Regions from separate parts of the Paenibacillus sp. Marseille-Q9583 genome, predicted to be linked through region 1. Evidence: riboswitches for the same ligand, from Rfam matches in the RefSeq annotation. Region 1 holds a riboswitch; the other holds the start of a gene.

Region 1 (9,141 bases):
TAAGGAAGAATAGATCGCGCTGTCGTCTAAATTCGTGCGTTCCTTGAGCATATACCTCCACGAAAGCTTGTCTAAATACTTCAAATGCTCTGTCATAAAATCATACGGATGTACACAAATTTCACCGTCTCTTTCGTAGAGAACACGCTCAAATTTGCACTCATTCCACACAGCAGGTATCCAAATTGGCGCTACGTCTTTATCTTTGTGTGTAGACAAGTAATCCTGAACTAGTCTAAATTTGCTTTCTTTGCTCATTAACAGATCCACCTCTCGTTGATTGCAGTTCTACGTTTAGGGAACAAAAACCGTCTTTACGGTGTCACTCCCAACCACCTTCAAAGAGTTCAATTCATAGCCGATCAATTCGTTTATTGCTGCCTCGTGCTGATTGAGCTTAACTTTTCTGGTCACCAGTTTCTCCAGTTCAGGTGTCTCAGCGGCAAACCGCAAAGCTTCCTCGAACATGTAGCGGTATTCGCCCGCTGCGATAATTTTGATGGCATGCTGTACGAATTTGGTAGGGGAAAAGGTGTACCGATACTTCGCATTAATACCAAAAGGCACGATGCGCCCTCCACGCTCAATCCATTCCTCCGCCACTTCGAGCTGAGTGCCCACCGTATCGATAATCACATCAAACTTATGTCCCTCGCAGATTTCATCTACGGTAGCTTGATTTAATTGGGATGGTGTTAGAGCAAAATCCGAGATTTCTCTAGCAAAATCGAGCCGATAGGGATTAATTTCCGTCGCTACCGTGAGCGCAGCTTTTGATTTACTCACCATTTGACTTAACAGTCCCATTGGACCCGATCCAAGAATGAGCACCCTATCGTCAGCCGTGACATTAGCTTCTTTGAAATTGTGCAGCACACAGGCAAGCGGCTCGATTAATACCCCCGTCTCCCAGCTCATATGATCAGGTAAAAGGTGTGCAAACGTTTGTACAGTTGAGAAAAAAAAAGTGAATGTCCCATTTCGATTCAAACCAGCAATAGGCATCCCATTTCCATCGGAGCCTATACATAAGTGCGGCTGTTCTTTCAAGCAAAAATAACATTCATTGCAGCTTTGATTCGGATCGATAACTACACGGTCCCCCACCTTAACACGGTCAACATTACTGCCAATTTGAATTACGGTCCCCACAGCCTCATGACCGCGAATGATTCCTGTAACTCCTTCCTCTTTACCGGTTATGACCGCTAGATCTGTTCCACAAATGCCTGTCATCTCAATCCGAATCTTAACTTCATCCGGGGTTACGATCTGTGGCTCTTCCCATTCGCAGAGCTCTAGCTTATCATTGGATGTCCACACCAGCGCTTCCATACGCATTCTTCCTTTCACTTTTCCTATTATCCATTTTCCACCAGAATATATCATACCTCCCATGTAAAAGTAAGGTGAATATTGTCGTAAAATGTTATTGTTTACATTTTTATAAATATTTCATTTGAGTAAACGCTTTAAACAATAGAAACGATCCTCTCTTCCCACATAAAAAAATATGTTACTCTTACCGAGTACGTGAACATATTGATTCTGAACTATTGCTCTCTGTAATCTAAAAAAAATAGGACGGTGCATCATATGGTATTTGCATTTCTGTTTATATTCGCTATGTACGCGGCAAGTAACTATTACATCGCGAGAAAAATTTTTAAATGGTTACAAAATGTATTTCCAAATATTAATGGGATTATATACGGAGTTATCTACAGCTTGTGTGCGGTAACAATCATTATTAATTTACTATTGTCCTCTTCGGCTATGACGACCGATTCAGGTATTGTTAATTTTATTGGTCAATTCGGGGACTATTGGATGGGGATCTACTTCTATTTGTTCTTGCTGTTACTCCTTTCCGATGTAATCTTACTTATTAGTAAATGGATCAAAATCACCCCCTCCCCTGCGCCAAAACGTGTTATTTTCCATACAAGATCGGTAGTATTTATTCTAGTCATAGGATTGGTGTCCTATGGGATTTATAACGCCAATCAGATAAAAGAAGTTACTTATCCGATCCAAATACATAAAAGCACGTCATTAGATCATTTAAATATTGTGCTGATCAGTGACTTACATTTAGGCTACGTAAATGATGTAAAGTTTATTGAAGACGTTGTTGATCGTATTAATAACATGCAGCCGGATATTGTGTTGATGTCAGGAGATATATTCAATGGTAACTACCATGCGCTCTCTAATCCTTCCAAAGGAATAGAGTTATTAAATACTATTCAGTCCACCTATGGGGTTTATGCTTGTTTAGGTAACCATGATGCAGGACGATCATACGATGAGATTGTGAACTTTATAGATAAGAGTAACATTAAACTTCTAAATGATGAGCATGTCGTTATTGATAATCAATTCGTTGTAGTTGGCAGGAGAGATTCATCTCCTATTGGTGATCAAGGAAACGCTAGAGCTGTTACTTCAGAAGTGATGAGTAACATTGATACAACTATGCCCGTTATCGTAATGGATCATCAACCATCGAATATGATTGAATACGGAGATGACGTCGATTTGATACTTAGCGGACATACGCATCAAGGACAAGTATTCCCTGCAAATCTAATCACCAATGCTATGTTCACAGTAGATTACGGACACTATCAGAAGAATTTAGACAGTCCTCACGTCATCGTTACATCTGGTGTAGGGACTTGGGGGCCGCCATTACGCATTGGTACGAACAGTGAGATAGCCCAGATCAAGGTTGATTTTAAATAATATGATTTGAAAAAAGCGGACAGCCTTTGGACGAGAAGTAACGTCCTAGACTGCCGCTTTTTATAGTTTTACCTAAGGCTGGTGCAGGGATTATCTGTTATCTTGAAATTTGTATCTCTATATCATACAACGGTTTTTACCCATGTCCTCCTATAGCGCAGTCTAACACTTATAAATACCTTCTTTTATACATCAAGGTGATTTGCCCCGCTATGTATTCTGCGCTATATTGGCTGCCATCCTTAATCCACCACATAATAATTCCTAATAGTGATGATGCAATAATATCAAGGGAAACTACCTCTTTAGTGGAATCTATATTTCTCACGTTTCTTCGTTTTTCGATCGTATTTTTTAATAGGTTGGTTAATTGGTTTTTGAAGCCTTTGTGCTCTACCAATACAGCAAAGATCTGCCGGTATTCATAAAAATAACTTAAAAATGTGACCAACTGCTCCTGTTCGATACTGCTCTTCACTTGTAATAACGGTTCAACCTTCATGGACAGGTCATCAAAGATTTCATGTACGATCTGGCGCAATAAATCGTTAATATCCTCATAATGCAAATAAAACGTTGCACGATTGAGCTCAGCACGGTTGGCGATTTTTTGGACAGTCAATTGAGGAATCTCCACATTCTCGGCCAATAATGAAAAAACAGCATTTTTCAGCATCTTTTTTGAGCGAATGGCTCGTGGATCAACTCTTTTATGTTCGGACATTTCATCCCTCTATTATCGTTTATATAGTATTTCATCAACTAATTTACCCATTCTGTCGATTAGTCGACACTTTCAATGAAATTGCAAATAGGAATACTGTTTAAATGCTGATATGATTTATTTTATCGACACTATGTCGAAAAAGCAATGAAGAGAGGCCTGCACCATGCAAGAAGATATTAAGAAAATAAATAAAGGAATCCTACTAACCATTCTAATTTTTGGTTGTTTCTTATCTACACTCAATCAGACGCTTTTAAATGTCGCCTTAAGTAGTCTGATGGATGTATTTGATGTCACGGCAACAACTGTACAATGGATTTCAACAGGTTTTATGCTGGTCAACGGGATATTGATTCCGATTACAGCCTATTTAATGAAACGGTTTACAACACGTCAATTATTTATAAGTGCCATGTCATTTTTATTAATTGGCTCAATCATTTGTGCAGCAGCGCCGAGCTTTAGTCTACTCTTAGTCGGACGGATGATCCAAGCTGCAGGTGCCGGTATTATAATGCCGCTCATGATGAGCGTTGTGCTCGCTATTTTCCCTGTTGAAAAACGCGGCAGTGCTATGGGACTGCTTGGACTGGCGATGATATTTGCTCCTGCTATTGGCCCGACGCTTGCGGGATTTATTGTTGAATATCACTCTTGGCGCTGGTTATTTATCGGCCTCATTCCACTCGTCATCCTTGTTATAGCGTTGGCATTCAAGTATTTAGTGAATGTATCCGAGACGTCTAAGTCTAAGCTTGATGTAGTAAGTGTTCTTTTATCAACCGTTGGATTTGGCTTAATTTTATACGGCTTCAGTAGTGCAGGCAGTAAAGGCTGGGACGATGGAATAGTAATTCTGACCTTAGGGATCGGGATCGCTGTTACGGCCGTATTCTGTCTTCGACAAATCAAGTCTGATGATCCACTGCTGAACCTGTCTGTCTTCAAAAATAAAGTTTTTACGATGACTTCTCTTATTAACGTATTAATCACGATGATGATGTACGCAGATATGATTTTATTGCCTATTTATCTGCAGAATGGCCGTGGTTTTACAGCATTTGATGCAGGACTACTATTGCTGCCAGGGGCGCTCGTAAATGCGTTCATGTCACCCGTCACCGGTAAATTATACGACCGTTTTGGTGCTAAACCACTGTTCATTATTGGTTTACTGTTTATTATTCCATCTATGTGGGCGGTAACTGATCTATCTGAATCTACAACGTATACGTATCTAATGATTCGTACCATTGGCCTGCGAATTGGACTAAGCTTCATCACTATGCCACTCAATACGGCTGGACTAAATGCACTGCCCAAACAACTCGGCACGCATGGTACAGCTGTGAACAATACCGTTCGCCAAATTGCCGGAGCCATCGGTACTGCTGTCGTAATTACGATTTATACAGTACAGGCAACAAATCATGCGGCCACAGTGATGCAGAGCAATCCCTCTACTACTCCTGAGATCCTTAAATCCCTTGCATCCATTCTTGGGGCAAGTGATGCTTATTACTTTATGATGATTTTATCCGTTGCGGCGTTGGTTATAACATTATTTATGCCAATGAAAAGCAGGATTAAGATTGAAACGAAAGTAGATCTAGTTAGAGAGGAATAACCTCATAAAGTGGAACGTCAAAAGGACAGCGGTCAGCTGTCCTTTTACATTATCCTTTTTACGTTACCCTCTTAGCGATTCCCAGCTCACTGGCTACTCTTCTTTTAATTTTTCTTTCAGTATGCTGGAGATGATTCCCCCCTAACCATTAAAATATGTTAGCCTAACTCAAGCTTGATTACTTTTCCCCTTTTTGCTTCTAATCGAATACAAGATGACTAATAAAATAAACCATAACGGAGTACACAATAAAGCCGGGCGTGTCTCTCCAGCGAACAGCATGATGATCAGTATCCCAGCGAACAAGGTTAAGACAATATAATTAATAGCCGGTGTGAACGGTGCTTTGAATTTAGATTTCGCCTGTAAGTCTGGCCGGGTTTTCTTATACTTAATATGGCAGATAAGAACAATGCCCCACACCCATATAAAACAAATGGCGCTAATCGTTGTCACGATTCCAAAAGCCTGCTCCGGAATAAGTTTACTCAAAAGAGCACCAACAGATATAACAATTGTAGAAATGAATAACGAGTTACCTGGTACATGGTTTTTATTCAGTTTGCCCAAACGAGGTGACGCCTGGTTATTTCTACTCAAATTATAGAGAATTCGGCTTGTCGAGAACATTCCACTGTTACAAGCGGAAGCGGCTGAAGTTAATACGACAAAATTAATAATCCCTGCGGCTATTGGAATCCCTACTAGAGTAAAGGTTTTTACAAAAGGACTCTCTGCCGGACTAAGCTCCGTCCAAGGGTTAATGCATAGCAGGACGAAAAGCGCGCCGACATAGAAAAATAGAATCCGTAAAGGAATTTTATTAATTGCCGACGGGATATTTTTTTCCGGATCGGCTGTTTCCGCTGCCGACACACCCACCAACTCCACACCGACATAAGCAAATACAACCATTTGAAAAGAAAATAAGAAGCCTGATATGCCGTTTGGAAAAAAGCCCCCATGCTCCCATAGATTCCGTATCGTCACCGATCCTGCATCCGTCTTAAACCCAATGATCAGCAAAATGACTCCAAGACCAATCAAGGCAAGAATCGTAATTACCTTAATTAAAGCAAACCAAAATTCGAGTTCCCCAAAGCTCTTTACAGTTAATAAATTAAGTCCTAATAACACGACTAGACAGGCGATGGCAGGGACCCACTGCGGGATATCAAACCAATATTGTACATATACGCCAACAGCGATGACATCAGCCATAGCCGTCATGATCCAGCAAAACCAATAGGTCCAACCAGTAATGAATGCGACTCGTGATCCAAGGTAGTCTTCAGCAATATCCGTAAACGATTGATAGCCCGCTTTAGATAATAGGAGCTCTCCCAGTGCTCTCATCACAAAAAACACAGCAATACCCACGATTAAATACGTGATCATGATGGATGGGCCTGCCTTCTCTATCGCCTTGCCTGATCCCAAGAATAATCCTGTACCGATGGTGCCGCCAATAGCAATAAGTTGAACATGCCGATTAGCTAGCTCTCTCTTTAATTCTGGTTGTGCCATACCTAGTTCCCCCTTGTGAGTACAATAAATTGGAATAAAAAAAGAGAGATTGGATGTCATCCAATCTCCCAGATCGTAAGAATATCAAATAATATTTGCCTACTGATGTCGATCAGCATGACAAATATATATTCAGTACTCTTCTGTCCTTTTGCCTGAGATTGTGAACCCTTCGGCGCCGCGGAATTTCCGCGGTCTCTCCAGAAGCTGCTCCAGCTAAAGTGTAATCCTTAGCCATCATAGCTCGTGAATTATGAAGTTGATAAAGCGGTAACGCAGTAAAGCTGTTCTGATATTCTAACATATTACTTGTGATGTGAGTGTTAATCAGTGATAAAAGTCTCAAGAATTTAAAGTTAGCCTCATGAACATACTACTTTTTGAAAAGCAAAAAACTAAAGGAGTATGCTGATGAAAGCCGCTGTAGTAAAGAAATTCAAAGAAAAGTTAGAGCTACAAGACGTACCTAAACCAAAACCCGGACACAAAGAAATCCTTGTCCATATTCAGGCGTGCGGAGTGTGTCATACTGATTTGCATGCTGCTCATGGCGATTGGCCCGTCAAACCGAAACTCCCTCTTATTCCCGGACATGAAGGCGTTGGGGTTATTGAAGAAATGGGTGAAGGAGTTACACACTTAAAAGTAGGTGACCGAGTAGGAATTCCATGGCTGTACTCAGCCTGCGGTCATTGTGAGTATTGTCTTACAGGAAGAGAGACTCTTTGTCTCGATCAGCAAAATTCTGGATATTCCGTAGATGGCGGATATGCAGAATATTGTGTGGCAGCTGCCGATTATGTAGTGAAGGTTCCTGATAATTTAAGCTTCATCGAAGCGGCACCTTTATTTTGCGCTGGCGTTACGACCTATAAAGCTTTGAAAGTATCGGGTGTAAAACCAGGTGAGTGGGTAGCCATTTTCGGCATCGGAGGATTGGGTCATCTTGGCGTACAATATGCAAAAGTGATGGGAATGAACGTAGTGGCCATCGACACGTCGGATGAAAAGATGGAGCTTGCCAAACAGCTTGGTGCAGACAAAACCGTAAACGCATTAAAAGAAGATGCCGCAGACTGGATTCAAAAAGAAATCGGTGGAGTGCATGGTGTCGTTTGTACGGCGGTTGCGAAAAAAGCATTCGATCAAGCCTACCGGGCCATTCGCCGCGGCGGTACCTGCGTCATGGTTGGGCTGCCTCCTGAATCCATGGATGTTCCGATCTTTGATACGGTATTAAACGGTACAAAGGTAGTCGGATCAATTGTCGGCACTCGCAAAGATTTGCAAGAAACATTACAATTCGCTGCAGAAGGAAAAATAAAAACCATTATTGAGACACGTAAACTAGAAGATATTAATGAGATCTACGATCTTATGTTAGAAGGCAAAATCAATGGTCGAATCGTCCTTGATATGACGAAATGACCCGAAAGAAAACACGCCCGAAAAGTGCTGCTTTTCGGGCTTTTTTATGACTAAAAATCCCCCTACTAGCAATACTTTTCTGCGCAATGTTTCTGTTGTGATCAATCAAGCTCTGCGCGGGAGACCGGTTTAGGTCACGTCCTCTTCTTCGGCTCCCACTTCCAGCCGTTCAATAACCTCTAAGCGGGCTTGATCCGTGAAGCGAAGCACTCCGTTCTCCTGAACGATCAGCCCTTCCCGAATCCGCCCATCCAGCCAGTCACTGATCCAGCCGGGCGCATACCCGCCTTGACCGAACTCGCCGCCAAAAGCGATTATCTTCTCATACACATCCAGATATTGTTGATGGCTCGTATTCGGATAAGAGCTTGTGTACAGCCAGAACTGCACATCGTACATCAGAGTAGAGAGCTCATCTGCATGAAAGGAAAAGTGTCCCTTCTCTTCAACGATTCGAGTACAGACATTACGAATCTTCTGCTCAAGCTGATCAACCTCGGACACACGATTACACAGCTCCGCGAGCAAAGGTGAGAACTTGCCTACGGCTACTTTTCGCAGATCCTTTTCTTTATCTTCTTGAGAAGTATCGTATTCCTCCTCACTCACCAGCCCGCGGATAAATGTCTCGAAGTCTTCAGCCAGGAACGTAATCTCATAATTGTCTTCCTGATCGACATGAATCACCTCGGGTTCGCCGTCCCTCCCGCAGTTCCGGTAATCCAGCATTACGACATCATGACCTGCCGAAGGGCAGTCACAAATTACCACGCCGATGTCAGGATACCCCCACTCCTCAATCATGAATGTGCTGCCAAGATCTCCGCAGAGCGAATAACTTTTCTCGCGCCCAATGCCCATAACGCCTGTAATCGCAATATGATCCTCAGCCCATGAGGTCGCGTCCTCCGTCGGGTAACAAGTATTGTAAGGAACTCCCCCATTATGCTCCTTCATCAGACGGATATAGGATGCAGGAAGCTTGTAACCCAGCTCTTCTTCTACAGAAGCAATCAGCTCATCCGCAGGCGGATCAGAGACATATTGTCTTAGTGCATAATCGCTATCGTCCCAAAAGTAGGAG
Region 2 (9,141 bases), on a different contig from region 1:
AGACCTGAAGTCTCCAGCCCTCCCTGCTCTTCAGCAGTTATCTGGCTTATTCAGCGATATCGGCGCAAAGATCAGCATTGAAGGACATACCGACAATACTCCAGTATCTTCGACTTCTCACTATAACGACAACTGGGAGCTATCTGGTGCTCGTGCGCTGTCAGTGCTTCGCTTTTTCTTAGATCGGGAGGGATTGAATCCCGACAATTTTCAATACGCAGGTTATGCTGATACCCAGCCCACCGCGGATAATACAACGGCAGCAGGTCAACAAAAGAACCGCCGTGTAGAGATCATTGTGCTTCGACAGCTTCAAGAGGGTGCATAAAAAATGTTTTACTCAGAGCTAGTTACAGTAGCTAGCTCTGTGCGGGAGCGAATCTGCTTATCAACATACCAAAATGGGCTCGCCACTATTTATTACGGAAATACTCCCTGATTAATACCCTATTTAGTCAGAAATAGCCTTTTCACTGAAATTTTAGGGAAGAATTCCCTAAAACCCTTAGTGTCACCCTATATTCGTCTAAAATAAGGGAGGTTTCCCCTAATTCCACAACCAGTAGATTCGCTTTTAAATAAAACCCCATAATTCCAAATAATACCAGTATTTAACGCAAAAATCACCACCACTATCTATATAAAAACACCAAACAGCAAGTCCCCAAAAACGGAAACTTGCTGCTTCAAATATCACATGCAATGAAATTAATATACACTGAAAAAACCCAATTACTCTCCTACCAATGCACGATATCCGGCTGCATCTAGCAGTCCTTTTACAGCATCAGCATACTCTCCGTCCACTTCAATTTCAAAAATCCAACCTTCACCATACGGCTTATCATTAATTAGCTCTGGACTAGCTTCTAAACCATCATTAATCTTGGTAACCTTCCCAGAAACGGGTGAATAGAGTTCCGATACGGTCTTAACGGATTCGATACTACCTACGCTGTCGCCAGCTGAAATGGCCGAACCCACTTCTGGAAATTCCACAAACACGATATCGCCTAACAAATGCTGAGCATGATCCGTAATCCCAACACGTACTACGCGTCCTTCCACTTGCTGTGCCCACTCATGCTCTTCGCTGTAAAGAAGGTTATCTAAAACTTCACTCATTTCAAGCCGCCTCATTTCCAAATTGGAATTCTAAATTTAGTTATAGCCTAAGTGATCCCGGAGCATAATGTCAATGTTACTAACAGTAAAATAAATTTGTCGTTTTTTTGACTTTTTCTTGTTGACAGCGCCCTCCTATACCCGTTTAATGGAGACATACAAGAAGAAACGACGATGTCGTCTTTTTTATAGACGATAACCGTTTCTCGAAGAAATATAAGGATAATGTATAATGTGAAACATATACTTTCTTATATTTGAAACAAATACAGTTGCGGATGATGGCATAGGGAGAGACTGTCTCACTTGAAGACGGCGCCGAAGGAGTAAGCCCTAACAGGGGTGAATCTCTCAGGCAAAAGGACCTTTGTCGGACGTACCTCTGGAGAGCATCAGACGCGAGGCTGAGTGCGTCAGGTCACCAACGGGGAAACTTGCAGGTTAGTTACGCAGGGTAACTCTCAGGTACAAAGGACAGAGCAGAAAGCGATTAGTGCATTTATGCATGATTGCTTCTGCCTGTCCTTTTTTTCGTATGTAATCAGACTAGGGGAGTGACGACATGGATGCTTTGAAAAGAACGCCTTTTTATGATCTCTATTCCGCCTATGCGGAGTCCAGGTGCATTGATTTTGGCGGTTGGGAGCTGCCAGTACAGTTTACAGGTATCGTGAAGGAGCATGAGGCTGTTCGCCAGCAGGCTGGACTGTTCGATGTATCGCATATGGGTGAATTCATGGTGATCGGAAGCGGCGCTGAAGCCTTTTTACAAAAAATGACGACCAACGATGTCAGCCGCCTTACCGATGGTGCGGCACAATATACGCTGCTCTGTTATCCAAACGGCGGTGTGGTCGACGATTTGCTCGTGTATCGACTAAGTGAAGGCCGTTATATGCTTGTCGTAAATGCCTCCAACATCGATAAGGACTTCCAGTGGCTGCAAGAGCATCTGACCTCTGAATTCGATGAAGTCACACTCACTAATGTCTCTGACGAGACGCTTTTGCTCGCCTTGCAAGGTCCGCTGGCAGAGACCATACTCGCAGAAGTTACTGATGCACCGATCTCAACGCTCAAGCCTTTCCACTTCATCGAACTCGCAACCGTCTGCGGTGTAGAAGTACTGATCTCCCGTACGGGTTATACCGGTGAAGATGGCTTCGAAATTTACGCTCCACTGGATGGGGCAGCAACGTTATGGAACGGCCTTCTCGCAGTTGGCGCTCCTCACGGATTAACACCTGCTGGACTGGGCGCTCGTGATACGCTGCGTTTTGAGGCAAAACTGCCACTGTACGGTCAGGAGCTGTCGGCTGACATCACGCCTCTTGAAGCAGGGATTCAGTTTTTCGTAAAGCTGGACAAAGCAGACTTCATCGGTCGTGATGCGTTAGTGCAGCAAAAAGAAGCCGGTCTTCCCCGCCGCCTTGTTGGTCTAGAAATGATTGATCGAGGCATTCCACGCTCCCATTATCCAGTCTATGCGGACGGCATCAAAATCGGAGAGGTCACAACTGGAACTCAATCACCAACGCTCAAACGCAACCTGGGATTAGCTTTGCTTGATACAGCTTACAGTGAAATTGGCACAGAGGTATTCGTAGAGATACGCGGCAAGCAGCTTAAGGCTGTCGTGATTAAGGCCCCTTTTTACAAGTATAAACGCCTTTAGCATCCATATTAGGACGGTTAGCTTTAAGCGAGAAATAGAAGGATAAAGTATAGCGTGAAAATTGTACTTTCTAAAAAAAGCCAAGGAGTGAGACCTTAATGAAGCACCGTTATCTGCCCATGACAGCACAGGACCGCGTAGAGATGATGGAAGCCGTCGGGATTCAGTCCATAGATGAGCTGTTCTCCGATATTCCTGAAGCCGTCCGTTATCAAGGCACTATGCCGATGTCTGAACCACTCGATGAGTACGCCCTGCTACGTCATATGAAAGGTCTCGCTGACCGAAATGCTGACTTCGATTCGCACGCCAGCTTCCTCGGCGCCGGATTATACGACCATCACATCCCTGTGGTGATCAACCATGTCATTTCCCGTTCAGAATTCTATACTGCTTACACCCCTTATCAACCGGAGATCAGCCAAGGCGAACTGCAAGCGATCTTCGAATTCCAATCCTACATTTGCGAACTAACCGGTATGAAAGTAGCCAATGCCAGCATGTATGATGGCGCAACCGCATTATCCGAAGCAGCCGTCCTCGCAGCTGGTGCTACCAAACGCAAAAAATTAATTGTCTCACGCACCGTTCATCCAGAAGCGCGCCAAGTGTTACGCACATCGGCTAATGCTTGGGGTCTTGAAGTAGTGGAGATTGACTATAGAGACGGTGTTACCGATCAGGCTAAGCTTGCTGAGGCCATTGATAGTGATACGGCTGCAGTACTGATGCAATCACCTAACTTCTTTGGCAGCATCGAAGATCTTAGCACCGTTGAGCCGCTGATCCATGCTGTTAAAGGGTTGTTCGTCGTCAGTGCAAATCCGATCGCTCTTGGCGTACTAGAAACACCAGGTAAGCTCGGAGCCGACATCGTAGTCGGTGACGCTCAGCCACTCGGTATTCCAGCTTCTCTAGGTGGGCCAACTTGTGGATTCTTCGCGGTAGCTGAGCACTTGATGCGTAAGATGCCGGGCCGTATCGTCGGCCAAACGGTTGACCGTAACGGTAAACGTGGCTTCGTTCTGACACTCCAAGCTCGTGAACAGCATATCCGTCGTGAAAAAGCGACATCGAATATTTGCTCCAATCAGGCGCTACTCGCACTCTGCGCATCCGTCTACCTGTCCGTAATGGGTAAAGAAGGGATGCGTGAAGTAGGCGAGCTGAACATTCGTAAAAGCCATTACGCCGCTAATAAACTAAGCGAACTAACAGGGGCTGAACTTACCTTTTCCTCCCCATTCTTTAACGAGTTTGTCGTGAAGCTTCCGGAAGGAAGCAGCGTAAGTGCAATTAATTCGAAGCTGCTGAAGGAAGGTTATCTAGGCGGTTATGATCTGGGCCGTGATTATCCTGAACTTGCTGGACATATGCTGGTAGCCGTTACGGAAAAAAGAAGCAAAAACGAAATTGACCAATTCGCTAGCGCACTGGAGGGCTGTTTATGAAACCGGAGCAAAGTCTAATTTTTGAATTAAGCCGTCCCGGCCGTTCGGCCTATTCTTTGCCACTGTGCGATGTGCCGCAGGAAGAAACCTTGGAATCTCTGATTCCATCAGGTTTACTCCGTAGCGACCCCGTCGTGCTTCCAGAAGTATCGGAAGTGGACGTCATTCGCCACTACACTTCCTTGTCACGCCGCAACTTTGGTGTAGATAACGGGTTCTATCCACTCGGTTCATGTACGATGAAATACAATCCGAAAATTAATGAAGATGTTGCCCGCATCGTAGGCCTAGCTAAGATCCACCCTTACCAGCCAGAAGAAAGCATTCAAGGCGCACTGGAATTAATGTATACCCTGCAAAATGACTTGTCTGCACTAACTGGCATGGATGCTGTATCTTTACAGCCTGCCGCAGGTGCTCATGGTGAATGGACCGGCCTCATGATGATCCGCGCCTACCATGAAAGCCGCGGTGAGACCCGCACGAAGGTTATCGTGCCGGATTCCTCACACGGCACCAATCCTGCTAGTGCTTCAGCAGCAGGACTTGAAACGATCACGATCCCTTCCACAGATAAAGGAATGGTTGATCTTGAAGCACTCAAAACAGCTGTTGGCAGTGACACAGCCGCACTGATGCTGACTAACCCAAGCACACTCGGCTTGTTCGAGACCCAAATCGTCGAGATTGCTGAGATCGTGCATGAAGCAGGTGGCTTACTCTATTACGATGGAGCCAACTCCAATGCCATTATGGGCATTACCCGCCCTGGCGACATGGGCTTTGACGTTGTGCATCTGAACTTGCACAAGACAATGAGCACCCCGCACGGCGGTGGTGGCCCTGGAGCCGGACCTGTCGGCGTAAAATCAATCTTGATTCCGTTCCTACCACAACCAACTGTGATGAAAAACGAAGATAGCAGCTTCTCACTCGACTTCGGCGGACCTGAATCGATTGGACGTGTGAAAGCTTTTTACGGCAACTTTGGTATTCTCGTTCGTGCCTACGCCTATATCCGCACCTATGGTCCAGACGGACTGCGTGAGGTATCCGAAAATGCCGTGCTGAATGCGAACTATATGATGCACCGGCTGGCGCCGTATTTTGAAATCCCATATCCGGGCGTATGTAAGCATGAATTCGTAATGTCCGGCAAAAACCTCAAGCAGTATGGTGTACGCACCTTAGACGTTGCTAAACGATTACTCGACTTCGGCTACCATCCGCCAACCGTGTACTTCCCTCTGACTGTTGAGGAATGTATGATGATCGAACCGACGGAAACCGAAAGTAAAGAAACGCTCGACGGCTTCATCGATACGATGATTCAAATCGTGAAAGAAGCGCAAGAGACACCTGAGATTGTAATCAACGCACCTCATACCACAGAAATTAGCCGATTGGATGAGACACAGGCTGCGCGTAAGCCGGTATTGAATTGTTCTTGCGGCTAAATAGATAATAAGCAATATTAAAAGCAGGCCACGATATCGGTTATCGTCGGTCTGCTTTTCACACTGTCCAATTACACGAAAAGTTCCCATCCTCTAAATCATCAGGCCCTTCCCAGCATCATAAAGATGTCTGTGAAGGGCCTGTTTCAGTTGTTTATCACTATAACTTTTTGATATTAAGCACCATGCGTCGGAGTTTCTACTTTCACCGCGCCCTTGCGCTCCTTAGCCGATTTACGGAAGTAGAATAGCTCGTAAATCGCTGGAACTACAACCAGCGTAAGCAGTGTTGCCGCAGTTAAACCGCCGATGACTACAATCGCCAAGCTTTGCGAGACGATGCTGCCCATCTCGGCATGGCCGAACAGCAGTGGAGTCATGGCGCAAATGGTAGCAATAGCCGTCATCAGAATCGGGCGCATCCGTGTTCCGGCCGCTTCCAGAATGGCTTCGCGAATACCCATATGCGTTTCATTCTGCTTAATACGGTCGATAAGCACAATCGCATTCGTGACGACGATACCAATTAGCATCAGAGCCCCAAACAGGGCAGTAAAATCAGGTGTTACCCCGGATACGATCAGTCCAACAATCGCCCCAATCGCAGCCAATGGCAAGGAGAACATGATTGCCAGCGGAGCACGAAGGGTTTTGAAGGTGAGGACCATGATCAGATACACCAAACCGATGGAGATCAGCGCCGTCATACCAAGGTCCGCGAAATCCTCTGACTGATCAACCGAGGCTCCGCCTGCAAATAGAGTCACACCCTTTGGAAGGGTAAGACTATCGGTTTGCTTTTTAATATCCGCTCCGATTTCAGACACCTTCTTCGGATCCACTTCCGCTGTAATTCTCGCATATGGCTTCCCATCTTTATGGAACAATAGTGCTGGTTCATTCCGAACCTCATAGGTTGCTAGTTGTGACAACGGCTTTGGACCTTCAGCAGTCATGAGCGTCATTGCTTTTAAATCTTGCTCCGACTTCGGCTCAGCCATAGGATCTAACACTACTCCAGCAGGAGTACCGTCCAGTTCGATTTGCCCCATAGGGATAGGATTCAGCATAGCTGACAATTGCATGGTAATTTCTTGTGCATTCGTCTGTGCTGGATCTACCTTAAATGTAAAGACAGGTTTGGTATCCTCCATATTGCTACTGACCTTTTGAATACCCTCCACAGTCTTCAACTTATTCGTAACTTCTGCTGCAACAGCAGTAATATCTGTAAGATTATCACCCACGATATCAATATATTCGCTAGTGGAGCTTGAACCCATCATACTCATTTGATTAGCAACAAGTGTTGCCCCAGCGTAGGAATCCTTCACATCACGAACATAATCAATGAACGCCTCAGCATCTGCACCTTTTTTCATCACAACGGTATAGTCCACTAAGGTCTCAGAGCTAACGGACCCCCACTGGGCCGCATCTGCACTGTTCCCTGATTGCATGATCACCGTTTCCGCTTCAGGCTGTTTCATCAAATCTTGCTCTAATTGCTTTCCTTTTTCTAAAATCTCTTTAACAGGAACATCCTTCGGATAATTCAACTGAACAGAGACATAGCTGGCATCTGAAGCATCAAGCGCGCCTTTTGGCATAGTCACATAAGCAGCGATAGAGCCAATCAGAAGGAGAAGACCTAGCGATAAAGTAATCCATTTCCGGCGCAGATTCCAATCGAGGAATCGGGTGAACCATTTAGACGGCTCGTGTTCTTTCATTGAAGTTCTTCTCAGCAGCCATGAGCTTAACAGCGGCACTACCGTCAAAGCTACAACGAGTGAAGTAAGCAATGAATACGTGACTGTTAAGGCAAACGGAAGTAGGAACGCCTGTAAACTACCACGCAGAAGACCCATCGGCAGAAATACCGCTACCGTTGCAATCGTGGATGAAGTAATCGCTCTAGCCACTTCCCCGGTTGCGCTTATAATCATTTCACGGGAGAAGGGTTCTTTTTGCAGCCTGCGGTAAATGTTCTCGATTACTACGATACTATCATCCACCAAGCGGCCGACCGCAACGGCCACACCTCCGAGCGTAATAATATTCAAACTTATGCCGGATATATCAAGCAGATATAAGGTAACTGCTAGTGAAAGCGGGATAGAAACCGCCGTAATCAGGGTTGCCCGCAGGTTGCGTAGGAACAGCAGAATGACGATCGTCGCAAACAATGCGCCCAGCAATACCTCACGCATCATACTGTTCACCGAGGTAACCACCATATCCGAGGTGCTGAATACGACCGCTGCTTCTGCATTTGGAATGGTTTTGTTAATATGTGCTACGGTATCCTGAATATGATCTCCGACACTTACTGCATTCGCATTAGCCTCTTTGGTTACTATGGCGAAAAGAACATCTTTCCCATTCGAGCGGCTAACGCTCTCTTGATCCTGCTTCAATTCGACGGCAGCAATATCCTGCAGCTTAACGCCCGCGGAAACAGGGAGCTTCTTCAGCGTATCTATACTATCTATCATAGAAACCACATTAATGTTGCCTGTCTGGCCGCCAATCGTCTGCTCCCCAAGAGATGCCGATACATTACGTCCTTGAAGTAACCCTAGTACTTGAGGTGTTGTGATTCCCTTCTCAGCCATTAATTTTGGATCTAGCTTCACTCGCACTTGCGGAGTAACTTTCCCATATAAAGCGACGTTGGCTACACCTTCTGCTTGTTGCATCTCTGGAATAATCGTTTCTTCCGCAAGCTTAAGGTTTTCTTTAGTCAGACCTTCGTCAAACGAAAGGGTGACCTGCGACACGGGAATCATGGAAGTATTCAGTTGAAGTACAAAAGGAGCCATTACCCCTTCAGGGAACTGCAACGAATCTACAACCTTTTGCACCTCCCCAGCAGCATCCTTCATATTCGTCTTTGAGTCATAAAAAATATTCACCTGTGCGTATCCGTCTCCGGAAGTGGACAGTATTTCTTTCTTCCCCTTAACAAAAGCGGCCCCAGCCTCAATCGGCTTTGTAACTTTCGTCTCCATCGCATGGGCATCTTGACCCGGACCGAGCACCGTTACAGTCACTTGAGGATTATCTGCCTCTGGCATAAATTCCATCGGTAGCGAAGTGTAGCTCATCCCACCCACTACAAGCGCCATGACCACTAAAAGCCCTACCGCCGCCTTATTACCGAACGACCATTTGGTTAACCATTTCATTTTCGTTTCCCCTTCCACCCCGTATATTTCTGGTACTCCTCTTATGACTGCCCCATTATGTATTATTTTCCATCCCGAGATTTAGTTTAGACATTTTTGGCCGAAGTCAAAACAGCCCTACGGCTGGTTTTATACTCAGTCTTGAGGCGGGGAACCTTCTCCTTCTGAAGTACAGGGAATCATAGTAGCAAAAAAAGGGCGCCCTATGAGCCACGTTAATGGCTTCAGGACACCCTTTTGCT

What was found. A riboswitch is a leader RNA that binds a small molecule or an ion and turns the genes downstream of it on or off. The one in region 1 is predicted to bind glycine.
Region 2: linked by a shared signal. The riboswitch ahead of gcvT (glycine cleavage system aminomethyltransferase GcvT) and the one ahead of ACWNM1_RS01750 (amino acid permease) in region 1 are both predicted to bind glycine.

Annotation. Positions count from the first base shown of each region.
Region 1 covers NZ_CDRJTB010000001.1:398,766-407,906, forward strand. The annotation lists gene ACWNM1_RS01725 (alpha-amylase) at 1-258, opposite strand, end outside; gene ACWNM1_RS01730 (zinc-dependent alcohol dehydrogenase) at 295-1,335, opposite strand; gene ACWNM1_RS01735 (metallophosphoesterase) at 1,597-2,748, shown strand; gene ACWNM1_RS01740 (TetR/AcrR family transcriptional regulator) at 2,918-3,472, opposite strand; gene ACWNM1_RS01745 (DHA2 family efflux MFS transporter permease subunit) at 3,639-5,102, shown strand; gene ACWNM1_RS01750 (amino acid permease) at 5,271-6,629, opposite strand; glycine riboswitch at 6,763-6,843, opposite strand; gene adhP (alcohol dehydrogenase AdhP) at 7,041-8,057, shown strand; gene ACWNM1_RS01760 (SMI1/KNR4 family protein) at 8,187-9,141, opposite strand, start outside.
Region 2 covers NZ_CDRJTB010000028.1:39,646-48,786, reverse strand. The annotation lists gene ACWNM1_RS14710 (flagellar motor protein MotB) at 1-328, shown strand, start outside; gene gcvH (glycine cleavage system protein GcvH) at 733-1,125, opposite strand; glycine riboswitch at 1,404-1,502, shown strand; gene gcvT (glycine cleavage system aminomethyltransferase GcvT) at 1,688-2,800, shown strand; gene gcvPA (aminomethyl-transferring glycine dehydrogenase subunit GcvPA) at 2,899-4,251, shown strand; gene gcvPB (aminomethyl-transferring glycine dehydrogenase subunit GcvPB) at 4,248-5,708, shown strand; gene ACWNM1_RS14685 (efflux RND transporter permease subunit) at 5,885-8,899, opposite strand.